Regions from separate parts of the Variovorax sp. LjRoot290 genome, predicted to be linked through region 2. Evidence: predicted binding sites of a transcription regulator. Region 2 holds the regulator's gene; each other region holds the start of a gene.

Region 1 (7,860 bases), on a different contig from region 2:
TGATGATCGCGGGCTTCGAAACACCGAGCTCGGGCGACCTCCTGGTGGAAGGTGTACGCGTCAACGACCAGCCTGCATACAAGCGCGGCTTCGGGGTGGTCTTCCAGCGCTATGCCCTGTTTCCACACATGACGGTTGCTGAGAATGTGGCGTACCCGCTCTTTCGTCGTGGAGTCAAGGGCACGGAGGTCCAGGCAGAGGTGGCCAAGGCACTGGACCTGGTCGCGCTCGGAGGGATGAGGAACAGGCTGCCAGCCCAACTGTCCGGCGGTCAGCAGCAGCGGGTCGCTCTCGCGCGTGCTCTTGTATTCAAGCCACCGCTCTTGCTCATGGACGAGCCCTTGGGAGCGCTGGATCGCAAGCTGCGCCAGCAGTTGCAACTGGAGATCAAGCAAATCCACAGGCAGATCGGGAGCACGATCATCTTCGTGACCCACGACCAGGAAGAAGCGCTGTCGATGGCAGACCGAGTCGCGGTTCTGGAAGGCGGCCGCTTACAGCAATTTGGATCACCTCGCGACCTCTATGAGAGCCCCGCGAGCGCGTTCGTGGCGGATTTCATTGGGGAAACCAGCTTCCTGCCCGTAGTGTTGTCGCCGGCTGGAAAGGAAATCAACGCAGAAATCGCCTCGCTTCGAATTCGCAGGTCGATACCCGTTGAACGGGTCCTCACTCGTTCAACCTCTGGCCGCCTTGCAGTTCGCCCGGAGAACGTGCAACTGCGACTGTCGGAGGATGGTCCTGCTCGCGTTATTGAATCCGCGTACGCCGGGACGACCCAGGTGGTGCTCGTCGAGGTCGGCGACGCTCGGCTTCTCTCTCGCTCGCAGATGACACCTGACAGGCGGTTGTTTCATGCGGGACAGCGCGTTGAAGTCGATCTCGACACGACGCACGCGATGGTCTATCCGATCGAATAGGGGCTGACCTGATATGCACCATTCCAACCACTCCACTCGAGAATCGGCGATTTCAGCGGCGCTAGAAGCGTTCGACTCGGGCCGATTCCTGGCCGACTTGACTCGCCGTGTCTCGTACCGCACCGAAAGCCAGATCGAAAGCAGCGCTCCGCAACTTCATGCGTACCTGCGGGACGAGATCGCACCGACTCTCGGTCGCCTTGGCTTCACATCCCGCATCGTCATCAACCCGGCGGGCGTAGACGCTCCAGTGCTTCTGGCAGAACGGATTGAGGGGGAGGGCCTGCCGACAATCGTCACATATGCGCACGGAGACGTTGTCCGTGGCTATGACGACCAATGGCGAAAGGGTCTCGAGCCTTGGAACGTGGTCGTCGAAGGAGATCGCTGGTATGGACGCGGCACCGCCGACAACAAGGGGCAGCATTCGATCAACATCGCCGCGCTTGAATCGGTGGTCGCGGCCCGAAACGGACGGATCGGCTACAACATCAAGCTGATATTCGAAACCGGCGAGGAGATCGACTCACCCGGGCTCGGTGCCCTTTGCGCAGCCGAGAAGGACTTTCTGGCGGGGGATCTCTTCCTTGCATCCGACGGGCCCCGCGTTGCCGCGGACAGGCCGACCATTTTTCTCGGCTCGCGCGGTGAGCTCAACTTCCAGCTCGAGGTCGATCTTCGGGACGGCGCTCATCACTCCGGCAATTGGGGAGGCGCGCTACGCAACCCCGCCGTCGTTCTGTCGCATGCGATTGCGACGCTCATCGACAAGGATGGCCGCATTCTTGTGAAAGGGCTCCTTCCTCCGCCCCTCTCTCCCGCAGTACGCGCCGCAATTTCGGATCTCGCGCTCGGAAGCGACGAGCATGCCCCCGCGGTAGATCCATCTTGGGGCGAGCCCGGGTTGACCCCTGCCGAAAGGGTCTGGGCATGGAACGCGTTGGAGGTGATCGCGTTCAAGGCGGGCAACCCTGACGCACCCGTCGGTGCGATCCCACCAACGGCACGGGCGCACTGCCAATTGAGGTACGTCGTCGGCACGGACTGGGAAGACGCGCACCGGCACCTCGAAGAGCACCTTGCCGCCAAGGGGATTGCATCCGTGAAAGTCACGGTGCAGCCCGCCGGAACCGCAACTCGCCTGGATCTGAAGGATCCCTGGGTCGAATGGACACTTCGCTCGATCGAAGCGAGTACGGGGAAGAAGCCTGCACTGCTGCCGAATATCGGCGGCACCGTTCCCAATGCGATCTTCGCTGAAACCCTTGGCCTGCCCACGGTATGGGTTCCCCATTCCCATGCGGCGTGCTCGCAGCACGCGCCGAACGAACACCTCTTGGGCTCGGTGGCGCGTGAGGCCCTGGCCGTGATGGCCGGAATTTGGTGGGATCTCGGAGACGATGGCGCCGACGTAGCCGCAACGCGCAAATGCCGATCTGCCGCCTAGGTTCTAGTGTCCGCTGGCTTTGAGCCGGGTTTGCTGCAAACAGTTCTACCTTAGGCCCCATCGGGTCGCGGCAGAACATGAGGACCTTATACGTTCACGATCGCAGCCCCGGCGAAGGAAGCCATCGTCACTCTGATTTAGAGCCCGATAGAAGCCGCTGAATCTGGACCGAATGGGCCGCGTTTCGTGCCCCGCTCAATGGCTGAATAGATCCATCGGTGTCACGGGCCTTCGCGATGATGCTCACTGGGCCGGGCCTTCGCGGCAGCGGAAGCGTCGCTGCGAACTGCTGCCATTCGAATTCGTGACGGGGCCGGACCTCGGCCGATTGCCACGTTGCCGCGCCATCGGTGCTGAGAGCCACGCCACTGATGCCGTTGTCGCTCCAGGCCCAGCCCTTGACTTCCACCTCATCCGTGGAGATGGTGTCGTCGGGCGCGGGATGGGTGATCAGCGAATTGGGCTCGACTGCCCACACCGGCTCTTGAACGACTTCGCCCCCGTGCTCCTTGTCGCGGTTGTACCAGACGGTAGTGAAGGGGGCGTTCGCACGCCGGCCCCGAACCGACAGCCGGCACAGCCACTTGGTCATGTTGGTGCCAAACCAACCAGGCACGATGAGCCGGACCGGCCCGCCCCGCTCGCGCGTCAGGGGTGCGCCATTCAACTCGTAAGCGACGAGCACCTCGTGCGAAAGAGCCTTCGAGATCGGCAAATCCTTGCGATACCGATTCATCCTGCGGCCGCCGAACTCCCCGCTGTCGAGGCCGTCCGACCAGACATGGGTGGCGCCGGTCTCGAGCTGCGCGTGCTCGAGCAGCACAGCCAGCGGCACACCCGTCCATCGGACGTTGCCCACGCGCCAGAGATTGGCGCTGGCCGGTACCAGGGGGCTGCCAAAGCACTCGTGGAAGGCGGTGACGGAGACTGAAGGCAGTCGCCTCAGACCGTCCAGATCGATCGAGAAAGGCCTGCGAACGAGCCCGTCCACTTGCAGTCGCCAGCGCTTGGCGTCGACTTCGACGGAACCCATGTGGATGGTCTCGAAGAGCTGCGCATCGGATGTGATGAAGTCGCGCAGCCCCGCAGGGATGGGTGGCGGCTTCAGATGGAATCCGGGAGACCGGCTAAGGACGACTGATCGACGCTCCTCCCCCTCGGGAAGTGGTGGCAGAAACATGGAGCTATTCATCCGGAATCCCAACGGTCATCTCATCGTCGAGCAGCCGCGGAAACTGCGGATCGGACTGCCCCGACCAAACGACCGGCTCGTGGCGGCGGCGTTCGACACCCAGCGAGAAAACGTCAAATCGGTTGTAGTAGCCCACCACGTCATGGAACTGCTTCGGCTCGATGCACTTGTTCAAATCGAACTCGGCATAGGCGATCCCCTCCTCATTCTGGAGCGTGTCGCCGACTTGCGTGCCGGTCGGGTCCACGAACATCGACGCGCCGCGCGGAGTGCCGTCGACCACTTCTGCCACGGCCGGATCGCGATCCACCAGGAAGTCGCGCATGGCCTTGTCCATGAAGCTCGCGCAGATGATACCGAACGCCTTGGCTTCGAATGAATGAGCGGACGCCCGAATGCGGTTTGCCGCAACGTTGTCGAAGTTTCCACCGCCCGACGGCTTGCGCGTGGGCCACATCGGCGGCCAGCTGGAGATATGAATCTGCTCTGCCTGCGCCATGAGCGAAAAGCGCGCGAGCGGGTTGGTGTTCTCGCCGCAGATCAAGCCGCCGATGCGCCCGAAGCGGGTCTCGGCGACGCGAAGCCCCTGTCCGTCTCCGGCCGCCCAGACCAGCTTCTCGTAGAAGGTCGGCACCAGCTTGCGATGGTGGTTGAGCAACTCGCCCGTCTCGCCGATCAGGATGTTCGAGTTCCAGATGCAGCCGGCGCTGGCGGTGCTGCGTTCGCTGATGCCCATCGACACGCACACCCCGAAGCGCTTGGCGGCCGCAGCAATCAAGGCCACCTCGGGCCCCGGCAGGTAGACGCTGTTCTCGACCATTGCCTCGAACAGATCGTGGTTGTAGATCGGCGCCCACAGTGCCGCCCACACGGGGAATGCCGGAATATAGGTTTCTGGGAACGCAATCACCTGTGCGCCATTGAGGGCTGCCTCCTTGATGATCGAAACCGCCTTCTCGGTCGTGGCGGTCTTGTCGAGCAGCACCGGCGCTGCGTGGGCGGCGGCAACTTTCACCCGGGGCAATGAACTCATGTCAGGTCTCGCTATGCGTTGCAGAGGCGCACAGGATAGTTGCCAGTGTGGCTGGGCAGATACTCACAAAAGCGCAACGAGAGGTGCATTTTTGCAGGCTCCACTGTCGATGCAGGATCTGCGCACAGAGGCTTGCGAATTTCCCGGCGGCCATTTGCACAAAACATGCTCACCATCACCATGTCACGGACCTGCTCCGTTCAACCCAGCCTGGAGGGACTATGGACCCATCACACGAGTACGTTCGGCTTTCCCGCACCGGCCCCTGCGCATGCGGCAGCACCCATGGTGACGATGAGGAGTGCCTCGCGGAGAAGCCCGCGAATGCCGGCGATGCGTTGGCCGGCGCGATGGCCCAGGGCATGCTGCACGGCCTCTTTCCCGAGCGCGGCCTGCGGCGAGCCTTCGTCAAGACGCTGGGGAGGGCAGGGGCGCTGGCCGCGCTCACAGCACTCACGCCCCTGACCCAGCTTGCCGCCGTCGCGCAGGAGCGCAGCAAGGGCGTGCCGGAGAAAAAGCGGCTCGCTGTCGGCTTCCTGCCCATCACCTGCGCGACGCCGCTGATCTATGCGGAGCAACTCGGACTTTTCCCGCGCGAGGGCCTGGAACTCAGCCTCCAGAAAATCGCCGGAATCGCGCTGATTCGCGACAAGATGGTCAACGGCGAATTGGACATCTCCCAGCAGGTGATGCCCGTTGCGCTGGCCATGTCGGCCGGCATTGGCGGGGCTCCCATCCCCGTCCGTGTGATGACGGTGCTCAACCAGAACGGCAATTCGCTGGTCCTTGCGATGAAGCACAAGGACAACCGTGACCCGAAGAACTGGAAGGGTTTCAGGTTCGCCGTGCCGTTCGAGCAATCCCATCAGATGCTCCAACTCCGCCACTACCTCGCATCGGCAGGGCTGGACCCGGAGCGGGACGTGTCCTACCGCGTCGTTCCTCCGTCCGAGTATGTTTCCAATCTTCGGGTGGGCAACATCGACGGCTTTTTCGGCGGCGAGCCGGGCGGCCAACGGGCCGTGTACGAAGGTGCGGGCTTCATTCACTTGGTCTCGAGCGAGATTTGGCCGGAGCATCCTTGCTGCTCGGTCACAGCAACCGAGGCCTGGATCAAGGCACATCCGAACAGCTTCATGGCCGCCTACCGCGCGCTCATCGCAGCGAGCCTGCATGTGTCCGAGCCTGCCAATCGCACGGGGATGGCCAAGATCCTTGCCCAGCCCCAGTATCTCAACCAACCGGAAACGGTCGTGGACCAGGTCCTCACCGGCAGGTATGCCGATGGACTCGGCAACGTGAAGACCCTGCCGCGCCGCATCGACTTTCAGCCTTTCCCCCACTATTCCAGCGCGGTCTGGCTTCTGACGCAGATGCGCAGATGGAACATGATCAAGGAAGACCTGGACTACAAGGGTCTCGCCCGCCAGGTGATGCTGGCCACCGATGCAAAGCGCCTCATCGAGGAGCGCGGCGGCAGGGCACCCGAGATCGGATTCCGCAAGGAAACCATTCTGGGCAAGAGCTTCGACTCCGACCGCCCCGTCGAATATCTGAAGTCGCTGGGCAGGGCGTGATCATGCAGAGCTCGATCTCGACCTCACGCTCCTGGCTGACTACCCTGGCGATCGGCTTGCTGCTTCTGGCGGTCTGGCATGTTCTCGCCTCCAGCGGGGGCGGCAGTGCGCCGGCGGAGATTTCGGACTACGACAGGCTGATGGGCAAGAGCCCCGGTGCATCCGTGGAGCGCTCGGCCATTCCGACGCCGATAGACGTGTTCAAGCGCGCTGGCGAACTGTTCGCGGACCCATTCCGCCGCAACGGCGAGAACGACTTGGGCATTGCCTGGCACTTGCTCGATTCGCTCAGGCGCGTGTTCAGCGGCTACGCGCTGGCCGTGCTGGTCGGCGTTCCCTTGGGATTCTTGCTGGGGTTGGTTCCATGGCTGGGCCAGGCGCTGAATCCTTTTATCCAGCTGCTGCGGCCTGTCTCGCCCATGGCCTGGATGCCACTCGCGCTCTACACGCTGAAGGACAGCGGCGCCTCGGCGATCTTCATCATCTTTATCTGCTCGATCTGGCCCATCCTGCTCAACACCCTCTACAGCACCGCGAGCGTGCGTCAGGACTGGACCAATGTCGGTCGCGTCATCGGACTCACACCACTGGAGCGCGCGCGCAAGATCGTCTTTCCGGCAGCAGTTCCCATGATTTTGACGGGAATGCGCATCTCGATCGGTATCGCCTGGCTGGTGATCGTGGCGGCGGAAATGGTGGTGGGCCAGAGCGGCATCGGCTTCTTCGTCTGGAACGAATGGAACAACTTGCAGATCTCCAGCATCATCGTCGCCATCGTCATGATTGGCATTGTCGGTCTGGTGCTCGACCAGGCGCTCGGCGCATTGATGAAGCAGTTGAGCTTCCGTGAATGAGAGGTCAGACGATGTTGCGGCCAACTTTCTCAACTGTCTCGACTGTCTCGACCACCACGCCCGGGTTTCTGCGCGTTTGCAATGTGCGGCAGACCTTCAGCACCCCCAAAGGCGAATTTTCCGCGCTCAGCGAGATCAACCTCGAGATCCACAGAGGCGAGTTCGTTGCCCTGATCGGCCATTCCGGTTGCGGCAAATCCACGCTGCTCAATCTTCTCGCCGGCCTGGCATCCCCGACCGCAGGAACCGTCTCGTGCGACGGGGAGGTCATCCGTGGGCCGGGACCTCGGCGGGCGATGGTATTCCAGAACCATTCTCTCTTGCCGTGGCTCAGCTGCTTCGACAACGTGCGCATGGCCGTGTGCAGCGTGTTTCGTGCCGAGTCCGCTTCCGCGGTCGATCACCGCACCGAAGCGGCGCTTGCGATGGTCGGCCTGGCTCATGCCGCGCACAAGAAGCCTAGTGAAATCTCCGGCGGCATGAAGCAGCGCGTCGGCATCGCCAGAGCGCTGTCCATGGAACCTCAGGTCCTGCTGATGGACGAGCCTTTCGGCGCGCTCGACGCGCTCACGCGCGCCAAGTTGCAGGACGAGCTGCTCGGCATCGTCGAGAAAACCGAAAGCACCGTCGTCATGGTCACGCACGACGTGGACGAAGCAGTGCTCCTTGCGGACCGCATCGTCATGATGACCAACGGTCCGGCGGCACGCATCGGGGAGATCCTGGACGTCCCGATCGAACGCCCGCGCGACCGCGTCAGCCTGGCAACCGACCCCACCTATGCGGAGTGCAGGCGCGCACTGATGGACTTCCTGTACCGACGCCAGGCGCACGTCG
Region 2 (7,860 bases):
CCGTCGCTGCGCTCGCGGCCGCAGCGACCCTCGCCGCCGCACAGCAGGCACCGGAAATGGCCGCCTTGCCGGCAGGAGGTCCGGTCAAGGGCGCCAGCTACGTGGTCGACCCGACCCACACTTTCGTGATGTACGAGATGGGCCACTACGGCACCACCACCAACCGCGGCCGCTTCAGCACCAAGGACGGCACGGTCAAGATCGATACCACGGGCAAGAACGGCAAGATCGACATCACGATGGACATCGGCTCCATCAACACCGGCGTCGACCTGCTCAACCGCCACGTGCTGAGCAAGGACTTCTTCAACGTCGCGGAATTTCCGACCGGCCGCTTCGTGGCCGACAAGATCGATTTCAACGGCGACAAGGTCGCCGAAGTCGACGGCACGCTCACGCTGATGGGCCAGACGCGGCCCATCAAGCTCAAGGCCAGCCGCTTCGGCTGCTACCTCAGCCCGCTGATCAAGCGCCAGGTCTGCGGCGGCGACTTCGAGACCATCGTGGAGCGCAGCGAATGGGGCATCACCTGGGGCATCAACTTCGGCTTCGAGAACAAGGTGCGGCTCCTGGTGCAGGTCGAGGCGGTCAACATCACGGACCGGCCGAGCTAGGGCGCGATCGCTTCTTCGCTGCCGGTCCGAGGGCGAGCTCGAACTGTTCGAGCGCTTGAGGATGCCCACTCAAGGCCCTGCGCAAAGCAGGCAGGCGGGTTCTCGCCACTTCCTTGAGTGCGGCTGGCGCATCCCGAAACGAATCGGACAGAAGCTCGTCTTGCTGCTCGGCCAGGACGGCTCCCAGGGTCGCTGCCTGCAGCAGGTCTTTTTCGGCTTTCTCGGGCTTGGCCTTGCGCTCGGCGCTCGCGTAGAGCTTGTGCCAGACGAAGCGCTCCGGCTGCGGCAACGTCAAAGGGATGCAATGGCCGCCGGCGAGCGATGCGGCGCGACTTGGCTCCGCGAGCAGATAGTCATAGTGGGGCACGGTCTCGGCATGCCATTTCAGCTGCGGCAGGGGAACGGTCTTTCCAAGCTCCTCGCCATGCGTCAGAACGTCGACTCGCAATCCATCCCTGCCCTTGAGCTTCACGGAGGTCGAGGGCGCCTGGCTTGGCGTCCCGGGAACAGGATGAAAACCAAGCCTGGTGGCTTCCATCGCTTCAAGAAACGACGCCGGCGCTGCAAGCCTCAGCTTTTGCCGGGCGGCAATGTCGACGTCCTGCGTGCGGGCCGATACCGCCATCGCTCCGAGTTCGTTCAACCAGGCCATGAAGCCCAAGGTTCCGACCAGTGCGAGGCACGCGCCCAGGATGCCCGCGTTGTGAAGCTCGACCAGCACGCTCGCCACGCCTTTGTCCGCCACCTGGAAATCGAGCTTCCTGAGATTTCTCACCTGGGCGCTTGTCCATTGGGCGAACTCGATCTCGCGGGACACTTCGTCGAGTGCCGCGGTGTCCCCGTCTTTGCAGACGATCTGCTCGGCCTTCTTGCCAGGCGCCGGATAGAAGACCCGATACCAGTAGGCATAGCCTGTCCCCCGGCGCAACTGAAGGCTCCCGGGCGTTCCTTGAAGAAGGCGGCCCGCAGACGCAGTGCGTTCCTTGAGCTCGGCGTACTGCGTGCGGAAAGCCAGCTCATGCATGCGGTACAGGGCGTGCTGGACAGGCATGGATTTCTTACCCCACAAAACTGCATTTTATGTGGTAAGTCCGCTCCTGCGTTGTACGTCCGCGCTGCAACATTCAGCAACAAGCTTCACGGAGAAGGCGGGTCCTGCTTTACGCGGGCCGGGTGCAATGACCCCAACGGCACTTCATGCCTTCAGGAGTTTCTTCATGAACATCGCGCACACCCGTTTCTTCAAGTGGATCGCCGCCGGCGCCTTCTCCGCCGCAGCCGTGCTGGGCGCCACGTCCGCCAGCGCCAGGGACCTGGCCGTGTCGGTGGGCATCCATGTGCCAGGGGTCGCCGTCGGCATTGCCAGCCCGGTCCACTATGCCCCGGCGCCGGTCTACTACGACACGCCGCCGCGGCACTACCGTCCGGCTCCCGTGTATGACTACCACCGCCCGCCGCCGCGGCACTTCTACCGCCATGAATACCGCGACGAGTACCGGCACGGTGATCGCCATCACTACCGCCATGACCGTTATGACCGTTATGACCGTTATCGCTACTGATGAGGTCTAGAGCAGGCTCTCCGGCGCCAGCGGCGCCAGCAGCTCAAGCATCAGGTGGTCCCAGAAGCCCGCATCGGGCTCGCTGGTGAGCACCTGTTCGACGCCGGCCTCCTCGCTCACCCATTCCATTTTCTCGGTGCCGGGCGCGAAGCGCACCTTGTAGGCGCCCTGCTGCTTGAGCACCTCGACCAGCTTCAGCACCTGCTGCGCCATCTCGCGGCTGAAGATGAAGAGGCCGATCTCGGTGTTGTGCACTTCCGAGCGCGGGTCGAAATTCATCGAGCCGACGAAGAGCGTGCGCCCGTCGATCACGGCCGACTTGGCGTGCAGGCGTCCGATCTGCGTGCCGAACAGGCCCAGGCGCACGCTGCGCCGCGTGCGCACCGAGCTCAGCTCGTGGATCTCGGCGCCGAGCCGCAGCATGTCGGCCCGGTAGCGGCGGTAGCCGGTGTGGACCACGGGCTCGTCGGTGGCGGCCAGCGAGTTGGTGACCACGCTGATCTTCATGCCGCGCCGGCGGATCTCGCGCAGCACCTCCAGCCCCTCCTTGCCGGGGATCAGGTAGGGCGACACCAGCGTCACGTCGGAACGCCCGCGCCGCATCTGCTCGACCACGTTGTAGCGCACGCTGTCGACGTCGAGCAGCGGCACGCCGCCGTAAGTGACCTGTTTGCCGATCACGCGCTCGGGCGAATCGGCATACGCCTCGGCGGTGGTCCAGATGAGGTCGAGCTTGCCGGCGTTGAGGTTCTCGACGATCGGGCTGTAGCCCAGCAGGTCGTTGGGCGCCGGCGGACGTGGTGCCGGGGTGGTGGCCGGGGCAGTCAGCTCCTCGAAGCGCCGCTGTCGTTCCTCCCGCGCGAGCGTGGGCGCGACCACGGTTTCGATCGGCCGTACGTGCTCGCTGTTCCAGTACAGGTCGAACAGGCTGGAAAGGCGCGGGATCAGGGCGCCGGCGACGAAGGTGTCGAGGTCGATGAAGTTCGCGCCGGCCGTCTGCGTGAAGTACGGGTTGCCGATGTTGCGCCCGCCGGCTACCGCCATCGCGCCGTCGGCGATGAAGAGCTTGTTGTGCATGCGCCGGTTGACGCGGCTGAAGTCGAAAAGCGAGGCCGAGAAGCGCCTGAGCATGCTGCCGCGCCCGGCCGGAAACGGGTTGAAGAGCCGCAGCTCGAGGTTGGGCGTGGCGGCCAGCGCGAGCAGCAGCTCGTCCTCGCCCGCAGTGTAGAGATCGTCCATCAGGAGCCGCACGCGCACGCCGCGCTGGGCCGCGTCGCGCAGCGTGCGCAGCAGGTAGCGGCCGGTCTCGTCGTTGTCGATCTGGTAGTACTGGACGTCGAGCGTGCGCTCGGCGCGGCGCGCGAGCTCGAGCCGCGTGTTGAGCGCGAAGTCGCCGCTGGGCATGAGCCGGAAGCCGCTGAGGTCCGCATCCGGCTGCGAGGCCTTGGCGATGCGGCCCAGCACGGTGCCGGTGGACAAGGGCATCGCCTTGGACGGCGTGCGCTCGAATTCGGCCGGCAGCATCGCGCAGCCGCTGGCGAGAAGAAGCACCGCCATCAAGGCCAGGCCGAGGCGAATCCAGCTTGGTAGCGGACTCGGACGGCGACTCATCGCTAGAGTGCCTTGCGCAGGTTCGCAGGCGCGATGCGCAGCGCCTCGCGGTACTTGGCCACCGTGCGGCGCGCGCACTCGATGCCCTGCTCCTTGAGCATCTCGGACACCTGGCTGTCGGACAGCGGCTTCCTCACGTCCTCGGCGCTCACGAACTGCTTGATCAGCGCGCGCACCGCGGTGCTGGAGGCGTTGCCGCCGGTTTCGGTGCCGAGCGCCGAGCCGAAGAAGTACTTGAGCTCGACGGTGCCGTAGGGCGTGGCCATGTACTTGGCGGTGGTCACGCGGCTGATGGTGGATTCGTGCAGGCCCAGCTCGTCGGCGATCTCGCGCAGCACCAGCGGCCGCATCGCGAGCTCGCCGTGCACGAAGTAGCTCTTCTGCCGCTCGACGATCGCGTTGGAGACCCTGAGGATGGTGTCGAAGCGTTGCTGGATGTTCTTGATGAACCAGCGCGCTTCCTGCAGCCGCTGCGACAGCGCCTGGCTGCCCTCGCCCTTGTGCTGCTTGAGCGCGCCGGCATAGATGTCGTGCACGCGCAGCCGCGGCATGACCTCGGGATTGAGCATGACGCGGAACTTCGCGTTGGTGCCGTGGCCGATGCGCGTGACGATCACGTCGGGCACGACGATGTTGCGCTCGACGTCGACGAAGCGGCGCCCCGGCTTGGGCTCGAGCCTGGCGATCAGCTGCAGTGCGGCGCGCACCTCGTCTTCGTTGCTGCGCGTGAGCGTGGCCAGGCGCTTGAAGTCGCGCCGCGCGAGCAGCTCCATCGGCTGCTTGCAGATCGCGATGGCGGTCTTGCGCACCTGGGCCTCCTCCTCGCTCTCCTTGGCGCTCGCCAGCTGGCGCAGCTGGATGGTCAGGCATTCGCCGAGGCTGCGGGCGCCGACGCCGGCCGGCTCCAAACTCTGCAGCAGGCCCAGCGCGACCTGGAAGTGATGCACCAGTTCGTCGAACTGGTCGTTGTCGTCGCCCGCGAGGCCCGAGGCCAGCGCCGGCAGCGAATCCTCGAGGTAGCCGTCGTCGTTGAGCGATTCGATCAGGAAGCGCAGCGCGGCGCAGTCGTTCTCGTTCAGGCGCAGCGACAGCGCCTGCCGGTGCAAGAAGGACTGCAGCGATTCCTGGCTGCGCGCGAGCTCGGTCGCATCGGTGCGCTCGTCGTCGCCGAGGTTGTTGGCGCGCGCGGGCGCATCGCCGCCCCACTCGCTGTCGTCGGGCGCGAGGTCGACCGTACCGTCGCCCTCCCAGTCGGGTTCGCTGTCGGCGGGCGCAGCCGCTTCGGCATCGCCGTTGGCGGCGACCGCCACCTCGGCCGGCGCCGCGGCCGAGCCGGGGACGAAGTCAGCCTCGCCCTCGGCCTGGCGGTCTTCGTCGCGCACCGGCGCATCGGCCGCCTCGAGACCGAACTCCTCGCGCGGCGCCTCTTCGGCCGTGCGTTCGAGGAACGGGTTCTCGTCGAGCATCTGCTCCACTTCCTGGCTCAATTCGAGCGTGGAGAGCTGCAGCAGCCGGATCGACTGCTGCAGCTGCGGCGTGAGCGCCAGGTGCTGGGAAACGCGCAGCGAGAGCCCTTGCTTCATCGAAGTACGGTCCCCTACATCCGGAAATGCTCGCCCAGGTACACGCGTCGTACCTCGGCGTTGTCGACGATCTCCGAAGGCGTGCCTTGTGCCAGCACATGCCCGTCGCTGATGATGAAGGCGTGATCGCAGATGCCCAGCGTCTCGCGCACGTTGTGGTCGGTGATGAGCACGCCGATGCCGCGTTCCTTCAGGAAACTGATGATCCGCTGGATCTCGATCACCGCGATCGGGTCGATGCCGGCGAAGGGCTCGTCCAGCAGGATGAAGCGCGGCTGCGTGGCCAGCGCCCGCGCGATCTCGACGCGGCGGCGCTCGCCACCCGACAGCGCCAGCGCCGGCGAATCGCGCAGATGGTCGACGCGCAGGTCGTGCAGCAGTTCGCCGAGGCGCTCCTCAATGCGCTGCTTCGACAGCGGCACCGGCCGGCCCGCGTCGTCGGGTTCGCGCTGCAGCTCGAGCACGGCGCGCACGTTCTCCTCGACCGTGAGCTTGCGGAAGATCGACGCTTCCTGCGGCAGGTAGCTCAAGCCCATGCGGGCGCGGCGGTGGATCGGCATGTGCGCGATCGGTTCGCCGTCGATGCTGATCTCGCCCGCATCCGCCCGAACCAGCCCGACGATCATGTAGAAGGAGGTGGTCTTGCCCGCGCCGTTGGGCCCCAGCAGGCCGACCACCTCGCCCTTTTGCACGCCGAGCGAGACGTCCTTGACGACCTTGCGGCTGCCGTAGCTCTTCTGCAGGCCGCGCGCCTCGAGGCGGCTGCCCAGGACTTCGTTGCCGCCGCTCACTTGCGCTGCTCTCCGCCGAGCGTGGTGGTCGAGCGCAGGCCCGTTCCGGACGCCGGCGCGGAGGCGGCCGGCGCCGCCGGCCTGGCGGACCCGGCAGCGGGCGCCGAGGCGGCCGCCTTGGGCGTGAGGATGGCCTTGACGCGGCCGCCGGGCTGGGTCGCCACGCCCGCATTGGGCGGCAGCGGCGAGCCGTTGACGGTGAAGGTGTCGTTGCTCTGGTCGTAGACGATCAAGGGTCCGCTGCTTTCGTCGTTGGGTGTCGCGCCGACCAGGCGACGCATCACCGCACGGCGGATGAACTTCACGTTGTCGGCGCGGCTGTCGTACTCGATGACTTCCGACTCGCCCTCGATCCACTCGTCGGGGCCGGCGTCGCGCTTCTGCTTGAAATAGGCCAGCTTGCCGGGCGCGGCCGTGACGATGCCGTACTGGTAGCCCTCGGGATCCTGCCGCACGTCGATGCGGATGCCGCGGATGATGATGGTGCCCTTGGTCACCACCACGTTGCCGGTGAAGACGCTGGTCTGCTTGAGGTCGTCGTAGCGCATGGCGTCGGCCTCGATGTTCATCGGCTTGGTGCGGTCCGCCTTCTCGGCCTGCGCCGCCGACACGAGGCCGGCCACGCCCAAGGCGAATACGAAAGCGCGACAAAGGTGGCGAGAAACGGAGGAGGAATGTAACGATGTCATAAAAGGCACGAAACTTGCTGGGCGATTGTATGCGGCCTCATGGATCCGGTTTCCGCCGGCGGATGAAAAAGCCCGCCGAAGCGGGCTTCCTGCTGGTTGCCGCGACGAGCGGCGGGAGGCGCTTTTTTACGCGCTCTTGCGCGCTTCGCCGACCAGGAAGTCAGTGACCTGCAGCGCGCGGTCCATGCTGCGCGCGAGTTCGCCGTCCGTATACCACCTGCCCGCGATGCCCATCGCGGGCACGCCGGCCACTTGGTAAGCCTCCTGCAGCTGCTTGGCGCGCTGGATCTTGCTCGCCACGCTGAAGGACTTGAAGTTCTCGGTGAACTTGGCCTTGTCGAGGCCGTTGGCCGCGGCCCAGTCGATGATCTGCTGCTCGCCTGAGAGGTTCTGGCGCTGCTGGTGGATCGCGGCGAACACCTTGCGCTGGTATTCGTCGACCTTGCCCATCGCTTCCAGCGCGTAGTAGAGCCGCTGCTGCGGCTGGAAGCTGGGCTGGAAGGCGACCGGCACGCGCTTGAAAGACACGTGGGCGGGCAGCTTCTTGATCCAGGTCTCGAGCGTCGGCTCGAAGGCGTTGCAATGCGGGCAGCTGTACCAGAAGAACTCGATCACCTCGACCTTGCCGGCCGGCGCGTCGACCGGCACGCGCTTGTCGAGCACGGCGTAGTCGGTGCCCGCCTTGGGCGCGAGCGCCTGGGCGTGCGAAGGTGAGGCGAAGGGAAGAAGCCCCAGCGAAGTGGCGGCCAGCGAAAAGTCACGACGTTTCATATTAAGAAGTTCTCCTGTGCGGCTGACAGAGCCCGCGGCTGGCCCGGAGTTCCCGGACCGGCGAGCTTGAGTATGGATGAAGGCTCAGCGCTGGACGCGCACCAAGGCAGATTCGAGGCCACCGCCGTCGAGCCGCTCCTTGAGCCGGTCCGCATCTTCCTTCTTGTTGAAAGGCCCCGCGCGCACGCGGTAGACGGTGCGGCCGGCCTGCTCGCGCTCGGTGATGCGCGCTTCCACGC
Region 3 (7,860 bases), on a different contig from region 2:
GCGTCGCTGCGCATCGACAGGCCTGCCACTTCCACATCGCCCGCATCGGCCGCGAACAGGCCTGTGAGCACCTGGAACAGCGTCGACTTGCCGGCCCCGTTGGGCCCGAGGAGGACGGCGAAGCTGCCGCGTGCGATCGAGACGCTGAGCGCGTTGAGCGCCACCCGCGAGCCGTAGCGCTGGGTGAGCTGGTGGACTTTCAGCATGGCGCGGCCTGCGAAGCCGAGAGCGCGCGCGAATTCTCGTCGCTGCGGTAGATCAGCCCTGCCTGCTTCGCAGCGCCCGGAACGAAGCGCAAGGGCTGCACCGGCATGCCGCATTGCCCGGCGTGCGCGCGCTCGGTGTCCGCATCGGCGAGCATCGCATCGATGCGCCCGCGGTGCTCGCTCTTCGGGCAAACCGGGTCGGTAGCTGCGGCATCGCCCGTCACCAGGAAGGCCTGGCAGCGGCAGCCACCGAAGTCGTGGTCCTTTTCGTCGCAGTCGCCGCAAGTGCTGCTCATCCACGCCTGGCCACGGAAGCGGTTGAACGCGTCGCTCTCGTACCAGGCCTCGCGCACCGAGGCATGGCGCAGGTCGGGGAACGCGATGCCGGGCAGCATGCGCGCGCTGTGGCATGGCAGTGCGCTGCCGTCGGGCGCCACCACCATGAACAGCGAGCCCCAGCCGGCCATGCAGGGCTTGGGCTTGGCGTCGGCATAGTCGGGCGAGACCCACAGCACCTTCATGCGGCCGTCGAGGCGATCGCGGTGCACCATGACGATCGCCTCGGCGTCGCGCAACTCGTCGACGGTTGGCATCAGGGCCGCGCGGTTCTGCCAGGCCCAGCCGTAGTACTGGGTGTTGGCGAGTTCGAGGTAGTCGGCGCCCATGCGCTCGGCCATGTCGATGATTCGGCCCACATGCGGCAGGTTGAAACGGTGCATGACACAGTTCAGCACCATCGGGTATCCCTGCGCCTTGATGATCGCGGCGACCTTCGACTTCAGTTCGAAGGTGCGGGTCGAGCTGATGAAGTCGTTGAGTTCGCGCGTCGAGTCCTGGAACGAGAGCTGGATGTGGTCGAGCCCGGCCGACTTCAGTGCCTTCGCGCGGGCCTCGGTGAGGCCGACGCCCGAGGTGATGAGGTTGGTATAGAAGCCGAGCTGGCGCGCATGTGCGACCAGCGCTTCGAGGTCGTCGCGCAGCAGGGGCTCGCCGCCCGAGAAGCCGAGCTGCACGGCACCGAGCGCACGCGCCTCGCCGAGCACGCGCTTCCAGGTCGCGGTGTCCAGCTCGCTGTCATGCCGGGCGTAGTCGACCGGGTTGGAACAGAACACGCAATGCAGCGGGCAGCGGTAGGTCAGCTCCGCCAGCAGCCACATGGGAGGCCGGATCGTCGTGCTGTTGGCGGCGGCTTGCATCGTCGCCTCTATTGCAGCCAACCACGCTGCCTGGCCTGGCTGAGAAACGCGCAGACGTCGTCGGCGAGCCCGGGCTGTCCGAACGCGAGCTCGAGCTCCGCCACGATCTGGTCCACCGAGCGGCAACCGTCGCAGCGCCGCAGGATCTCGGCGGCCGGCGTGTTGAGCCTGACCATGCCTTCCGGATAGAGCAGCACCCAACTGTCCTGCGCCGGCTCGAACTGCAGCCGGAACATTGTCGCCACGTTGGGCCTGGCGTTCATGGCCGCGACTCCAACGACAGGTCGTCGGGGTAGGCGCGCTCGATGGCGTCGAGCATCGACCACAGGATGTCCAGCTTGAACTGGAGGATGGCTATCGCGCGCTCCTGGCGCGCACGCGTGATGCACCAGCGCCGCGCCACTTCGAGCCCGTGCTCGACATCGCGCGTGGCGAGCGGGATGCGATGGCGAAAGTAGGCGAGGCCATCCGCTTTGATCCATGGGTACAGCGTCGGCCAGCCCGCCAGCCGGTCGGCGTGGATCCTCGGCGCGAACATCTCGGTCAACGACGAGATCGCCGCCTCTTCCCACGGCCTGCTGCGCGCGAAGTTCACATAGGCGTCGACGGCGAAGCGCACGCCTGCCTGGACATGGCGATGCGACCAGAGGTCTTCGCGGCGCAGGCCGACGGCCTCGCCGAGACGGCTCCAGGCCTCGATGCCGCCCGCATTGCTGCCGCCGAAGTCGCCGCGGCCATCGTGGTCGAGGATGCGTTCGATCCAGCGCCGGCGCTGCGCACGGTCGGCGCAGTTGGCCAGCACCGCCGCATCCTTCTGCGGAATGTTGACCTGATAGTAGAAGCGATTCGCCACCCATCCCCGAACCTGGAACGGCTGCAGTTCGCCGCGGTTCAGCCGCTTGTTGAACGGGTGGTGGATGTGATAGTCCTTCTCGCAGTCGCGAAGCCTGGCCTCGAAGGCCGAAGCGCTCCACGGCTCCCGTGCGTCGCCCTGATCGGCGGCCGGTGGGGCGCTCTGAAACAGTTCGGTATTCACAGCGTGATCTCCATTCCGTCGTAGGACACCTCGATGCCGTGCGCCTCCAGCACGCGGCGCTGCGGGCTGCCTTCGTCGAGGATCGGGTTGCTGTTGTTGATGTGGATGAGCACCTTGCGTCGTGCGGTCGTGGCCCGCATCACGTCGACCATGCCGGTGCGCACGGCGCTGGCGCTCTGCGGCAGGTGCCCCATCTCGGTGGCGGTCTTGCCGCTCAGGCCGGCGCGCTGCATTTCGTCTTCTTCCCAGAAAGTGCCGTCGACCAACAGGCAGTCGGCGTCGCTCATCCAGCGCAGCTCCTGGTTGCCCACCTCGGCGAGGCCCGGCGAGTAGAACAGGCGCCTGCCATCGCGCCGGTCTTCGATCAGCAGTGCGATGTTGTCGCCCACCATCTGCTCGCGACGGTGCGGCGAATACGGCGGCGCCTTGCCCGGGATGGCCAGCGCAGTGAAGCGCAGCGAGGCGAAGCCCTCGATCTCGAACTCGGCGCTCACCTGGTCGCCCGCCACCGGCAGCATGTGCCAGCGCGTGCCGCAATAGTGCTGGAGCACGTTCAACAGCGGCAGGCCGGTGGTGAGGTCTTCGAACACGCAGGGCGTGGCATAGAGGTCGATGCAAGGGCCTTCGCGCAGACCCAGCAGACCGGTGACGTGGTCGATCTGGGCGTCCATCAGCACCACCGCCTTGATCGGCGTGTCGCGCAGCCCCTGCCGCGGGTGGAGCTGCGGATGGCTGCGAATCTGCTGGCCGATGTCGGGTGACGCGTTGAGCAGTACCCACGACTCGCCGTCGGCCGACACGGCGATTGAGCTCTGCGTTCGCGCACGCGCGCTCAGCTCGCCTTGCCGCTGGCCGGCGCACAAGCGGCAGTTGCAGTTCCATTGCGGGAAGCCGCCGCCGGCGCCCGAGCCGAGCACGAGAATTTTCATGGGAAGGTGTCTGGTGTGACCGGCGGCGGCGCATCGCATGCGATGCGCCGCCGCCTGAGTCGAGCGGGTCAGCGGTTCGAGATGTACATCGTGATTTCGAAACCGAAGCGCATGTCTTCGAATGCGGGTTGCGACCATTGCATGAGAGTCTCCTTGGGGTTGCCATCCAAAGTCCGGGCAGGATTGCCGTGAGGACACACGCCGTTCCGCAAGACGCATGCCTGTGGAACGCTGGCCCAAAAAACTGGTGCTTGCCCCTAGGCGCAGGCGTGCGCGGCCGGCTCTGCGCGACATCGAAGGGCAAGCAAGGGGAATGCTGTGTTGCGACTGCTCCATCCGGGGACAGTGGCGCGCAGCGATGGCACAGGGATTTCCCGTGCCCGGGTGTTCAGCCGCCCTTGCCCCAGCGCAGCTTGCGGTAGATGGTGTTGCGGCTGATGCCCAGTCGCTTCGACGCAATGGAGATGTTGCCGTTCGCCGCCGCAAGGGCCGCGCGAATCATCTCGATCTCGGCTTCTCCGAGCGTGAGTGACGACGTGCCGTCGTAGGCGGTCTCGGCCGGCGGGGCGACGACGGTCGGCTCGGCGGGTCGGTCCACGGACGCCGGCGCGGGCATGTCAAGCGGCATGCTCGCCGCCGGGGCTGTGATGGCCGGGGCGGCTGCGGGAATGGACGAGCGAACCCGCTGCACGTCCTCGAGGAAGTCGTCCGACAGATGATGCTCGGTGATCTGCGGCGCGCCGGCCGCCATCACGGCGGCCGTGCGCAGCACATTCGCGAGCTGGCGGATGTTGCCGGGCCATGCGTAGCGGCTGAACAGCGCCGACACGTGCGAGCTGATCTCCGGCGTGCCATGCGGGCACTCGGTCAGCAGGATGCGGCGTGCCACGACGCCGAGATCGCTGCGCTCGCGCAGCGCCGGCAGGCGCACGACCAGCCCGTTCAAGCGGTAGTACAGGTCTTCGCGGAACGTGCCGGCCTCGATCATCTCGCGCAAGTTGCGGTGGGTCGCCCCGATCACGGCGATGTCCACCGGAATCGACTTCTGGCTGCCCAGCGGCATCACGCAGCGCTCCTGGAGAACGCGCAGCAGCCGCGCCTGCAGGGCGAGCGGCATGTCGCCGATCTCGTCGAGGAACAGTGTGCCGCCGTTGGCTTGCACGATGCGCCCGCATGCGCCCTTGCGGCGCGCGCCGGTGAACGCGCCGTCTTCATAGCCGAACAGCTCGGCCTCGATCAGGGACTCGGGGATGGAGGCGCAGTTCACGGCCACGAAGGCCTGCCTGGAACGGTTCGAGTCCTGGTGCACCGCGCGCGCGAGCAACTCCTTGCCGGTGCCGGTTTCCCCGAGGATCAGGAGCGGGATGTCGCGGTTCAGGACGCGCTGCACCTTCTGCACCATCGCCTCGATCTGCATATCGCCGGTCTTCAGGTAGTGCAGGCCCGAGAAAGCGCTCGGTGGCGCGGCCGCGGCGTTGGCCGGATGGGGCGGCGGGTTCGCGTCGACCGGCACGGCTTCGCGGGCCGTGACGGCCTGCGATGCCGGTTCGTCGCCGCCCAGGCCGGCCATCATCGAGCGCGGCGTGCCGTTGAAGCGGGCCTTGACATAGAACTGCCGGCCGTTCGAAAGGCTCAGGCACATCGGCGTCGACAGCGGTGCCCGGAGATGGTCGAACATGGCCGGGACGGTGGTGCCGAACAGGCTGGTCAGGCTCTGCATTCGCAGCGCCGCGCTGCTCATGTCGAGCTGGTCCAGCGCGCTGCGATTGGCGCCGAGGATCTTGCCATCGGCGCCGACGACGATGATGCCTTCGAGCAAGGTGCCGATGAATTCGACGCGGCTGTGCAGGTGCAGCCGAAGCCGGTTGCCGAAGTCGTCCGACAACCACTGGTTCTCGATCATGCGCGCCGACATGCGCACCAGCCCCATGGTGTGCTGGTGATACGAACGCTGGTCGCCGGTGACGTCGAGCACGCCGAGCATATTGCCGCGCGGATCGAAGATCGGGGCCGCCGAACAGGTGAGGAAGCTGTTCGCATGGATGAAGTGCTCGCCGCCGTGAACGACCGTGGGCGACTCCTCGAACAGCGCCGTGCCGATGGCGTTGGTGCCTTTCGAATGCTCGGCCCAGCTGACCCCCGGCGACAGTGCTACTTTGCCGGCGCGTTCGAGAAACTTGTCGTCCCCGACCGAGTGCAGGATCGTTCCCTGGGCATCGGCCAGCACGATCATGCTCTCGGTGTTGACGATCTGCTCGAACAGCATCTCCATCACCGGCGCCGCGCGCGTGAACAGGCGCTGGTTGCGCTCCCGCGCCACGCTGAGGTCGCTGCGCATCAGGGGTTCGAAGTCGGGGCGCTCGATGCGGGTCAACCCTAGTGCGGCGCAGCGCTGATGCGACTGCTCGATCAGCTCCGTGCGCGCGGCCTGCCGCACGAAGGGCAATGCCGACGGCGTCGTCCAGGTCTTGGCGTTCGTGACCAAGGCACGATGAGTTGCGGACATCCTTGTGTCTCCTCTGCGCCTGCCGAGGCAGGTTGTCTCCGTCGAATCACCGCGCGCCGGGCCGTTGTCACCAGCTGCGTGGCACTGCTGCGTTTTGGCACAGCTCTCCGGGTCTGTTGCAAAGCAGGCCGGCCAAAGTGGCAAGGATGCCGCAGTGCCGCACGTGCGGCTTGATCTGGAGCAACTGGGCAATCGATCACAGGCAATTTGTGTTCCCGCCTGCAACACCGGCGCGTGGCACGGCGTTTGCAGACCGAGCTCATCTTTCAACACGACCATGACGGAGACCTGACATGAAGCGAAACGGAAATCTGCCGGCCGCACCCACCCCACCCAGCCGCCGGCGCGGGCGCATGGCCATGCGCCACGGCGCCTGGCTGCTGGCCATCGCCGCCTGCGCCGCGAGCCCCGCCGTATGGGCGCACGGCGACGTGACGCCGCAGGCGGTCGACACTTCGGCGCTTCCGAAGCTCGGCCAGGAATGGCGTCCCGAGAACCCGTTCCGGGCCAACGACGCCGCCGTCAAGATCGGCACGTCGGCCTACAACCAGAACTGCGCCCGCTGCCATGGGCTGGAAGCGATCTCCGGCGGCATCGCGCCCGACCTGCGCAAGATCGACAACGAATGCGCAGCGCTCAAGGACAGCGCCAAGAAGGCCGCCTGCGTGAAGGAGATCGACGAGTTCTATCTCACGACCGTTCGCCAGGGGCGCACGCGCAACGGCGCGGTGTACATGCCGCCGTTCGAAGGGGTCATGAACCAGGAAGCCATCTGGGCGATCAAGGCCTACCTCGAAACGCGCCGTGACAAGCCGTTCTAGGCGGGGAGGGTCCATGACACCCAAGACACCGAGCCGTCGCGATTGCCTGCGCTGGCTGGGCGCGTCCGGCGCCGCAGCCCTGGCATGTGCGCCGCTGCACCTGCGGGCGACGCCACTGGAGCGCGTGCGCGAGCGCGGCACGCTGACGGTCGGCCTCTACCACGACATGCCGCCGTTCCACGTCGGCGGCCAGGGCATCGACGTGGAGCTGGCGCGCGCCCTGGCCGAATCGCTGGGCGTCAGGCTCTCGCTGCTGCCGTTCCATGCCGACGAGAACATGAACGACGACTTGCGCAACATGGTGTGGCGCGGCCACTACCTCGGCTACGGCCCGGCCGACGTGTTGCTGCACGTGCCGGTCGACCGGCCGCTGATGGAAGGCAACCCGCAGGTCAGCATCTTCGCGCCGTACTACCGCGATCGGGTCGTGATGGCACGCCAGCTCGAGCGCGTGCCGCGGCTCGAGACGCTGTCCCAGTTGGGCGCCGACAAGGTGGCGGTGCCTGGCCAGTCGCTCGCGGGCTGGTTGCTGATTGGCGCCGATGGCGGCGCCTACCGGAGCCAGTTGATCACGCAATGGAAGGACGGCGCCGAGACGGCGCGCGCGCTGTTGCGCGGCGAGGTGACGGTGGCCGCAGGACTGGCGTCGGAGATGGAGTCGGTGCTGCGCGGCGACCCGCGCTTCGCCATCGCGCCGATGCCTTCGCCGCGGGCGCCGCGCGACGGATGGGCCGTCGGCATGGCCGTCAAGCGTGACGCCACCGAGCTGGCGCAGGCGCTGCAGCGCGCGGTGAACGAAATCGCGGCCAGCGGCCGGCTGCGTCAGATCTTCGAGCACGGCAACCTCGCGTGGCAAGCCGCATGACGCGCGGAACCGGCAGCCTGCTGCCGGGTTCGCGTGAGCTGCGCCGCGGCGCTAGAGCCAACCGCGCGCTTCGAGCACCTTCCACTCCGCGTCGTCGTACAGGCGCGAGCGTGTGAGAAAACGCAGGCCGGTCGGCCGCTCGAGCGAGAACATGCCGCCGTTGCCCGCTACCGCATCGATGATGAGATGCGTATGCTCCCAATACGCGAACTGGGCCCGGCTCATGTAGAACGGCGTGCCCGCGATCTCGCCCAGGCAGACGTCCGAATCGCCGGTGACGAACTCGCCGGCGGCGAAGCAC

Evidence for each region. The regulator sigma-54, encoded in region 2, starts transcription at its own class of promoters, with help from an activator protein. The targets are predictions, from matches to a motif close to TGGCANGNAANCTGCTTT.
Region 1: ACSQ9A_RS31665 (CmpA/NrtA family ABC transporter substrate-binding protein) is a predicted target of sigma-54. The motif match lies at 4,747-4,764, and genes of this name have one in related genera.
Region 3: pedF (cytochrome c-550 PedF) is a predicted target of sigma-54. The motif match lies at 6,012-6,029, and genes of this name have one in related genera.

Annotation. Positions count from the first base shown of each region.
Region 1 is NZ_CAXURW020000002.1:573,334-581,193, reverse strand. Features, by position in the region: gene ACSQ9A_RS31685 (ABC transporter ATP-binding protein) at 1-920, shown strand, start outside; gene ACSQ9A_RS31680 (M20 family metallopeptidase) at 934-2,367, shown strand; gene ACSQ9A_RS31675 (molybdopterin-dependent oxidoreductase) at 2,495-3,547, opposite strand; gene ACSQ9A_RS31670 (carbon-nitrogen hydrolase family protein) at 3,552-4,592, opposite strand; gene ACSQ9A_RS31665 (CmpA/NrtA family ABC transporter substrate-binding protein) at 4,814-6,169, shown strand; gene ntrB (nitrate ABC transporter permease) at 6,172-7,023, shown strand; gene ACSQ9A_RS31655 (ABC transporter ATP-binding protein) at 7,035-7,860, shown strand, end outside.
Region 2 is NZ_CAXURW020000001.1:5,324,929-5,332,788, forward strand. Features, by position in the region: gene ACSQ9A_RS26305 (YceI family protein) at 1-614, shown strand, start outside; gene ACSQ9A_RS26310 (GSU2403 family nucleotidyltransferase fold protein) at 595-1,683, opposite strand; gene ACSQ9A_RS26315 (hypothetical protein) at 1,832-2,176, shown strand; gene ACSQ9A_RS26320 (phospholipase D family protein) at 2,183-3,787, opposite strand; gene ACSQ9A_RS26325 (RNA polymerase factor sigma-54) at 3,790-5,370, opposite strand; gene lptB (LPS export ABC transporter ATP-binding protein) at 5,385-6,161, opposite strand; gene lptA (lipopolysaccharide transport periplasmic protein LptA) at 6,158-6,850, opposite strand; gene ACSQ9A_RS26340 (thiol:disulfide interchange protein DsbA/DsbL) at 6,977-7,621, opposite strand; gene ACSQ9A_RS26345 (SPOR domain-containing protein) at 7,706-7,860, opposite strand, start outside.
Region 3 is NZ_CAXURW020000002.1:1,694,040-1,701,899, forward strand. Features, by position in the region: gene ACSQ9A_RS37250 (ATP-binding cassette domain-containing protein) at 1-206, opposite strand, end outside; gene pqqE (pyrroloquinoline quinone biosynthesis protein PqqE) at 200-1,402, opposite strand; gene pqqD (pyrroloquinoline quinone biosynthesis peptide chaperone PqqD) at 1,411-1,665, opposite strand; gene pqqC (pyrroloquinoline-quinone synthase PqqC) at 1,662-2,438, opposite strand; gene pqqB (pyrroloquinoline quinone biosynthesis protein PqqB) at 2,435-3,367, opposite strand; gene pqqA (pyrroloquinoline quinone precursor peptide PqqA) at 3,436-3,510, opposite strand; gene ACSQ9A_RS37280 (sigma-54-dependent Fis family transcriptional regulator) at 3,756-5,873, opposite strand; gene pedF (cytochrome c-550 PedF) at 6,233-6,694, shown strand; gene ACSQ9A_RS37290 (substrate-binding periplasmic protein) at 6,708-7,559, shown strand; gene ACSQ9A_RS37295 (DUF779 domain-containing protein) at 7,611-7,860, opposite strand, start outside.